Regions from separate parts of the Streptomyces pluripotens genome, predicted to be linked through region 1. Evidence: predicted binding sites of a transcription regulator. Region 1 holds the regulator's gene; the other holds the start of a gene.

Region 1 (3,408 bases):
GCGGCCGCTCCGGTGGTGCTGGCGTCCGCACCGGGATACTCCGGCTGAGGCATGAAGACGTTCACACCGAACGGGCGGCCCGTGAGCCCCCGCAGCTGCTTGATCTCCTGGTACATGCCGTCGGCGGTCTTGTATCCGGCGGCGAGGAACCCGAGGCCACCGGCCTCGGAGACGGCGGCGGCGAGCTGCGGGACGGAGACGCCGCCCGCCATGGGGGCCTGCACGATCGGGTGGGGGAAAAGACCGGTCAGCGGGGAGGACATGACCGCATGTTGTCACGTCCTCCGAACAAGTCCGAATCCGGGCTTCCCCTGGCATAGGCCAGGGGCAACCTCGGATATCAGCGACCGTTGAACGCGTCCTTCAGCCGCGAGAACAACCCTTGCTGGCCGGGCTGGAACTGGCCCAGCGGACGCTCCTCACCGCGCAGTTTGGCCAGCTCGCGCAGGAGTCGCTCCTGCTCGGGGTCCAGCTTGCCCGGTGTCTGCACCTCGACGTGGACGATCAGGTCGCCCCGACCGCCGCCACGCAGATGCGTGACACCACGGTTGTGCAACGGGATCGACTGGCCGGACTGAGTACCGGGCCGGATGTCGACCTCCTCCATACCGTCCAGCGTCTCCAGCGGCACCTTGGTGCCGAGCGCCGCCGCGGTCATCGGGATGGTGACCGTGCAATGCAGGTCATCGCCGCGCCGCTGGAAGACGGCGTGCGGCAGTTCGTGGATCTCGACGTAGAGGTCACCGGCCGGACCGCCGCCCGGGCCGACCTCCCCCTCACCGGCGAGCTGGATGCGGGTGCCGTTGTCGACACCGGCCGGGATCTTGACCGTCAGAGTGCGACGGGAGCGGACACGGCCGTCACCGGCGCACTCCGGGCACGGATTCGGCACGACCGTGCCGAAGCCCTGGCACTGGGGGCAGGGACGGGAGGTCATGACCTGGCCCAGGAAGGACCGGGTGACCTGCGAGACCTCGCCGCGCCCACGGCACATGTCACACGTCTGCGCCGACGTGCCCGGAGCCGCACCCTCGCCACTGCAGGTGGTGCAGACGACCGCCGTGTCGACCTGGATCTCCTTGGTCGTCCCGAAGGCGGACTCGTCCAGCTCGACCTCGATACGGATCATCGCGTCCTGGCCGCGCCGGGTGCGCGAGCGCGGGCCGCGCTGCGACGCCGTACCGAAGAACGCGTCCATGATGTCGGAGAAGTTTCCGAAGCCGCCGGCCCCGAAGCCGCCCGCGCCGGCCCCGCCCGCCTGCGAGAGCGGGTCGCCGCCGAGGTCGTAGACCTGCTTCTTCTGCGGGTCCGACAACACCTCGTAAGCGGCGTTGATCTCCTTGAACCGCTCCTGGGTCTTCGGGTCCGGGTTGACGTCCGGGTGCAGCTCGCGGGCGAGCCGCCGGAACGCCTTCTTGATCTCATCCTGCGACGCGTCGCGGCGCACGCCGAGAACGGCGTAGTAGTCCGTGGCCACTTAAGACTCCGCCAGGATCTGTCCGACGTACCGTGCCACTGCGCGTACCGCTCCCATCGTTCCCGGATAGTCCATGCGTGTCGGTCCGACCACGCCGAGCTTGGCAAGTGCCTCGCCGCCCGAACCGTAACCGACCGACACCACGGAGGTGGAGTTGAGTCCCTCGTGGGCATTCTCGTGGCCGATGCGCACGGTCATGCCCGGATCCTTCGCCTCGCCGAGGAGCTTGAGGAGCACGACCTGCTCCTCCAGAGCCTCCAAAACGGGCCGGATCACGAGGGGGAAGTCATGCCCGAAGCGGGTGAGATTGGCGGTGCCGCCGATCATCAGCCGCTCCTCGTTCTCCTCGACGAGTGTCTCCAGAAGAGTGGAGAGCACCATGGAGACCGTACCGCGGTCCTCGGCCTCGAAGGCCTCCGGCAAGTCCTCGACCAGCCTGGGCACATCCGTGAACCGACGACCTGCGACCCGGCTGTTCAGCCGGGCCCGCAGATCCGCCAGCGAGGCCTCCCCGAACGGCGCCGGGCAATCGACCAGCCGCTGCTCGACCCGCCCGGTATCCGTGATCAGCACGAGCATCACGCGCGCGGGGGCGAGCGAGAGCAGTTCCACGTGCCGCACGGTGGACCGGGTCAGGGACGGGTACTGCACCACGGCCACCTGTCGGGTGAGCTGTGCGAGCAGCCGCACCGTGCGGGCCACCACGTCATCGAGGTCGACGGCGCCGTCCAGGAAGTTCTGGATCGCCCGCCGCTCCGGCGCGGTCATCGGCTTCACGCCCGCGAGCTTGTCCACGAACAGCCGGTAGCCCTTGTCGGTGGGGATACGCCCCGCGCTGGTGTGCGGCTGGGCGATGTACCCCTCGTCCTCCAGGGCCGCCATGTCGTTGCGGACGGTCGCCGGGGAGACGCCGAGGCCGTGTCGCTCGGTGAGCGCCTTGGAACCGACCGGTTCCTCGGTGCCCACGTAGTCCTGGACGATGGCGCGCAGAACCTGGAGCCTGCGTTCACTCAGCATTCGCGCGCACCTCCAGCACGTCGCCTCTGGTCCCTTCGGGTCGTCCGCCTGGCACTCTTCCCATGTGAGTGCCAGCCTTCCCCGGCCCAGTGTACGGCTGTCGGGTGCGCCCTGGGCAAGGTCGGTGCCGTCACACCGGGTCGTACCGCTAGCGTCCCGGTATGACGGTGACTTGGGAAGAGCTGGGATGGGAACGACTGGCCGCCGGGGTCGGGCGGTGCCGTCTGCCCGGCTGGGACTGCACCGCCGGGCTGGTCCTCGGCGAGGGTGCGGCACTGATGGTGGACGCCGGATCCAGTCTGGCCGAAGGGGCTCGGCTGCGGGCCGGGGCCCGAAAGCTGTCGGGCGGCCGTGTGACCCATCTCGCGCTCACCCACCCGCACTTCGACCACGTCTTCGGGGCACCCGCGTTCACGGAGGCGGAGGTGTACGCAGCGGTGGGCGTGGACGCGGTGTTCGCGGGCGGAGGGCGGCAACTGCGAGTGGACGCGGTCGGCAACGGTCTCCCGGCGGAGGACGCGGACGAGGCGGTGGCCGCGCTGACCCCGCCCCGCCACCTCGTCTCGGGCGAGTGGACCCTCGACCTCGGCGGCGGCCGGCAGGTGCTGCTGGCCAACGTCGGCCCGGGTCACACCGCCCATGACCTCGCCGTCTGCGTCCCAGGTCCCCGGGAAGTGGTCTTCTGCGGCGACCTGGTGGAGGAGTCCGGCGAGCCCCAGGCCGGCCCGGACGCCGTACCGTCCCGCTGGCCGGACGCCCTGGACCGGCTGCTGGCACTCGGCGGTGAGGACGCACTGTACGTACCCGGCCACGGAACGGTGGTGGACGCGGGCTTCGTACGACGGCAACGGGACGCCTTGGCGGCGCGTTTCGGCGTGTCGTGAGCGTGCACCCACGAGTTCTCCTATCGTCAT
Region 2 (3,408 bases), 1.9 Mb from region 1:
TCGACGCCATCAAGCTGCTGGCCCGTACAGAGGGCATCTTCGCCGAGACGGCCGGTGGTGTGACCGTCGGCGTCACGCGCAAGCTGCTCAAGGACGGCGTGCTGGACCCGGGCAAGACCACGGTCGTGCTCAACACCGGCGACGGCCTGAAGACCCTGGACGCGGTGGCCGGCACCGGCCTCACCGCCACCATCCGCCCGACCCTGGACTCCTTCCGAGAGGCTGGCCTCGCATGAGCGTGACCGTTCGCATCCCCACCATTCTGCGCACCTACACGGGCGGTCGGGCCGAGGTGCCGGCCGACGGCGCGACCCTCGCCGAGGTCATCGAGGACCTGGAGAAGAACCACACCGGGATCGCCGCCCGGGTGCTCGACGACCAGGGCAAGCTGCGCCGGTTCGTCAACGTCTACGTCAACGACGACGACGTCCGCTTCGAGCAGGGCCTTGAGACGGTGACTCCGGACGGCGCCGGTGTCTCCATCATCCCGGCGGTCGCCGGAGGCTGACCACGCCTCTCAATTACCTTGGGTAACCTCGGTTACCCACTGTTCATCCGATTGCCCCCTCCGTGAGAGAAACGGAGGGGGCAATTCTGTGTGGTTGAGCGCGATAGAGTTGGGGAACGCGGTCGCGACCTTCGGGTCGCGAGCCCCGGATTCATGCCGCATGCCCGACAAGAAGTAGCCAAACTGTGGGGGTTTTATGCGGCTTTTCTTGGCTTTTGTGGGGCCCGACTTGCCCTGAAGTCAGGTGAATTCTCACTACATTCCGGACCGTTCGCGTCCAGAATTCTCGTCCGATTGACCTGTTGCAGACGGCAGTTGGACAGATACATTCAGCCGCGGTCGACGCGTTCCGGCGCACGCCCCCGTCTGAATAGGGGGTGAGGTCTGACCCGGGTCCGCGAGGTGTGGATCTGTGCAAGGGCCAGTAATAGGGGAGTTAGGCATGGCTCAGGGCACCGTCAAGTGGTTCAACGCGGAGAAGGGGTATGGCTTCATCGCGGTCGACGGTGGTGCGGACGTCTTCGTCCACTACAGCGCGATTCAGATGGACGGCTACCGCACCCTGGAAGAGGGCCAGCGGGTCGAGTTCGAGATCTCGCAGGGCCAGAAGGGCCCGCAGGCCGACATGGTTCGCGTCACCGCCTGAACGTTTCTTGCACGAAGGGCCCGCACCGGAACACGGTGCGGGCCCTTCGTCGTGCCCTGGTTCTGCCGTTCGCGCGTGGCTGACGGGGCCGGTCGCATGTCGGGAGGCGCTTGCACTCGACCATGCCGAGTGCTAATCATTGCGTTAGCACTCTGAAGGTGAGAGTGACAGCGAAGGACCGGGTCGGTGAGGCCCGCGGGCCAGGTGGGGCAAGGAACCACGCGGCCGGCGAGCCGTCCGTCGCGGGCGCGGGCGCGGTCCGAAGGAATCACCCCCAGTCCTGGAGGGACCACTTCACATGGCCAAGATCATCGCGTTCGACGAGGAGGCGCGGCGCGGCCTCGAGCGCGGCATGAACCAGCTCGCGGACGCCGTCAAGGTGACCCTCGGCCCCAAGGGCCGCAACGTCGTCCTCGAGAAGAAGTGGGGCGCCCCCACGATCACCAACGACGGCGTCTCCATCGCCAAGGAGATCGAGCTCGAGGACCCGTACGAGAAGATCGGCGCCGAGCTGGTCAAGGAAGTCGCCAAGAAGACGGACGACGTCGCCGGTGACGGTACGACCACCGCGACCGTGCTCGCCCAGGCCCTGGTCAAGGAGGGCCTGCGCAACGTCGCCGCCGGTGCCAACCCGATGGCCCTGAAGCGCGGTATCGAGAGGGCTGTCGAGGCCGTCTCCGCCGCCCTGCTGGAGCAGGCGAAGGACGTCGAGACCAAGGAGCAGATCGCCTCCACCGCGTCCATCTCCGCCGCCGACACCCAGATCGGCGAGCTGATCGCCGAGGCCATGGACAAGGTCGGCAAGGAAGGTGTCATCACCGTCGAGGAGTCCCAGACCTTCGGTCTGGAGCTGGAGCTCACCGAGGGTATGCGCTTCGACAAGGGCTACATCTCGGCCTACTTCGCCACCGACATGGAGCGTATGGAGGCGTCGCTCGACGACCCGTACATCCTCATCGCCAACTCCAAGATCTCCTCGGTCAAGGACCTGCTCCCGCTCCTGGAGAAGGTCATGCAGTCGGGCAAGCCGCTGCTGATCATCGCCGAGGACGTCGAGGGCGAGGCCCTGTCCACCCTGGTCGTCAACAAGATCCGGGGCACCTTCAAGTCCGTCGCCGTCAAGGCCCCGGGCTTCGGTGACCGCCGCAAGGCCATGCTCGGCGACATCGCCATCCTCACGGGCGGCGAGGTCATCTCCGAGGAGGTCGGCCTCAAGCTGGAGAACGCGACCCTGGACCTCCTGGGCCGCGCCCGCAAGGTCGTCATCACCAAGGACGAGACCACCATCGTCGACGGTGCCGGCTCCTCCGAGCAGGTCAACGGCCGGGTCAACCAGATCCGCGCCGAGATCGAGAACAGCGACTCCGACTACGACCGCGAGAAGCTGCAGGAGCGCCTGGCCAAGCTGGCCGGCGGTGTCGCGGTCATCAAGGCCGGTGCCGCCACCGAGGTGGAGCTCAAGGAGCGCAAGCACCGCATCGAGGACGCCGTCCGCAACGCCAAGGCGGCCGTCGAGGAGGGCATCGTCGCCGGCGGTGGCGTGGCCCTGCTGCAGACCACCAGCGTCTTCGAGAAGCTGGAGCTGGAGGGTGACGAGGCGACCGGCGCCCAGGCCGTGAAGCTCGCCCTTGAGGCTCCGCTGAAGCAGATCGCCGTCAACGCCGGCCTTGAGGGTGGCGTCGTGGTGGAGAAGGTCCGCAACCTCACCCCGGGTCACGGCCTGAACGCCGCGACCGGTGAGTACGTCGACCTGGTCGCCGAGGGCATCATCGACCCGGCGAAGGTGACCCGTTCCGCGCTGCAGAACGCCGCCTCCATCGCCGCCCTGTTCCTCACCACCGAGGCCGTCATCGCCGACAAGCCGGAGAAGGCAGCCGCTGCGCCGGCTGGCGGCGGCATGCCGGGCGGTGACATGGACTTCTGATCGCCCCGAGGGTTGATCAACGTCCTTACCGAGGGCGGCACCCCCTGCCATGGCAGGGGGTGCCGCCCTCGGGCGTGTCCGGGCTGGAGCCTTCGCGTGGGCGGGATCACAGGAGGCGTGCCCCGGGCGCGGAATGCCGGCGGCCGGCACTCAGTTGCTTGAGAAGGTGCAACGATGCGTGCGCACATACCGACCGGTTAACAGAACCATGCACGAGGAGCTCCCCACGTGACTGCCACCACATCCGCCTCCCGCGCGGCCCGGATTCTCTCCCGCCCCATTGCGCTCAACGGTCTGACCGTCCCCAACCGGATCGTGATGGCGCCGATG

The links. The regulator HrcA, encoded in region 1, represses chaperone genes, less so after heat shock. The targets are predictions, from matches to a motif close to TTNGCACTCNGNNNNNCNGAGTGCNAA.
Region 2: groL (chaperonin GroEL) is a predicted target of HrcA. The motif match lies at 1,264-1,290, and genes of this name have one in related genera.

Annotation. Positions count from the first base shown of each region.
Region 1 is NZ_CP021080.1:2,136,925-2,140,332, forward strand. Features, by position in the region: gene LK06_RS09490 (nitronate monooxygenase) at 1-263, opposite strand, end outside; gene dnaJ (molecular chaperone DnaJ) at 341-1,477, opposite strand; gene hrcA (heat-inducible transcriptional repressor HrcA) at 1,478-2,494, opposite strand; gene LK06_RS09505 (MBL fold metallo-hydrolase) at 2,656-3,378, shown strand.
Region 2 is NZ_CP021080.1:4,028,190-4,031,597, forward strand. Features, by position in the region: gene thrC (threonine synthase) at 1-236, shown strand, start outside; gene LK06_RS18290 (MoaD/ThiS family protein) at 233-508, shown strand; gene LK06_RS18295 (cold-shock protein) at 951-1,154, shown strand; gene groL (chaperonin GroEL) at 1,453-3,078, shown strand; gene LK06_RS18305 (NADH:flavin oxidoreductase) at 3,307-3,408, shown strand, end outside.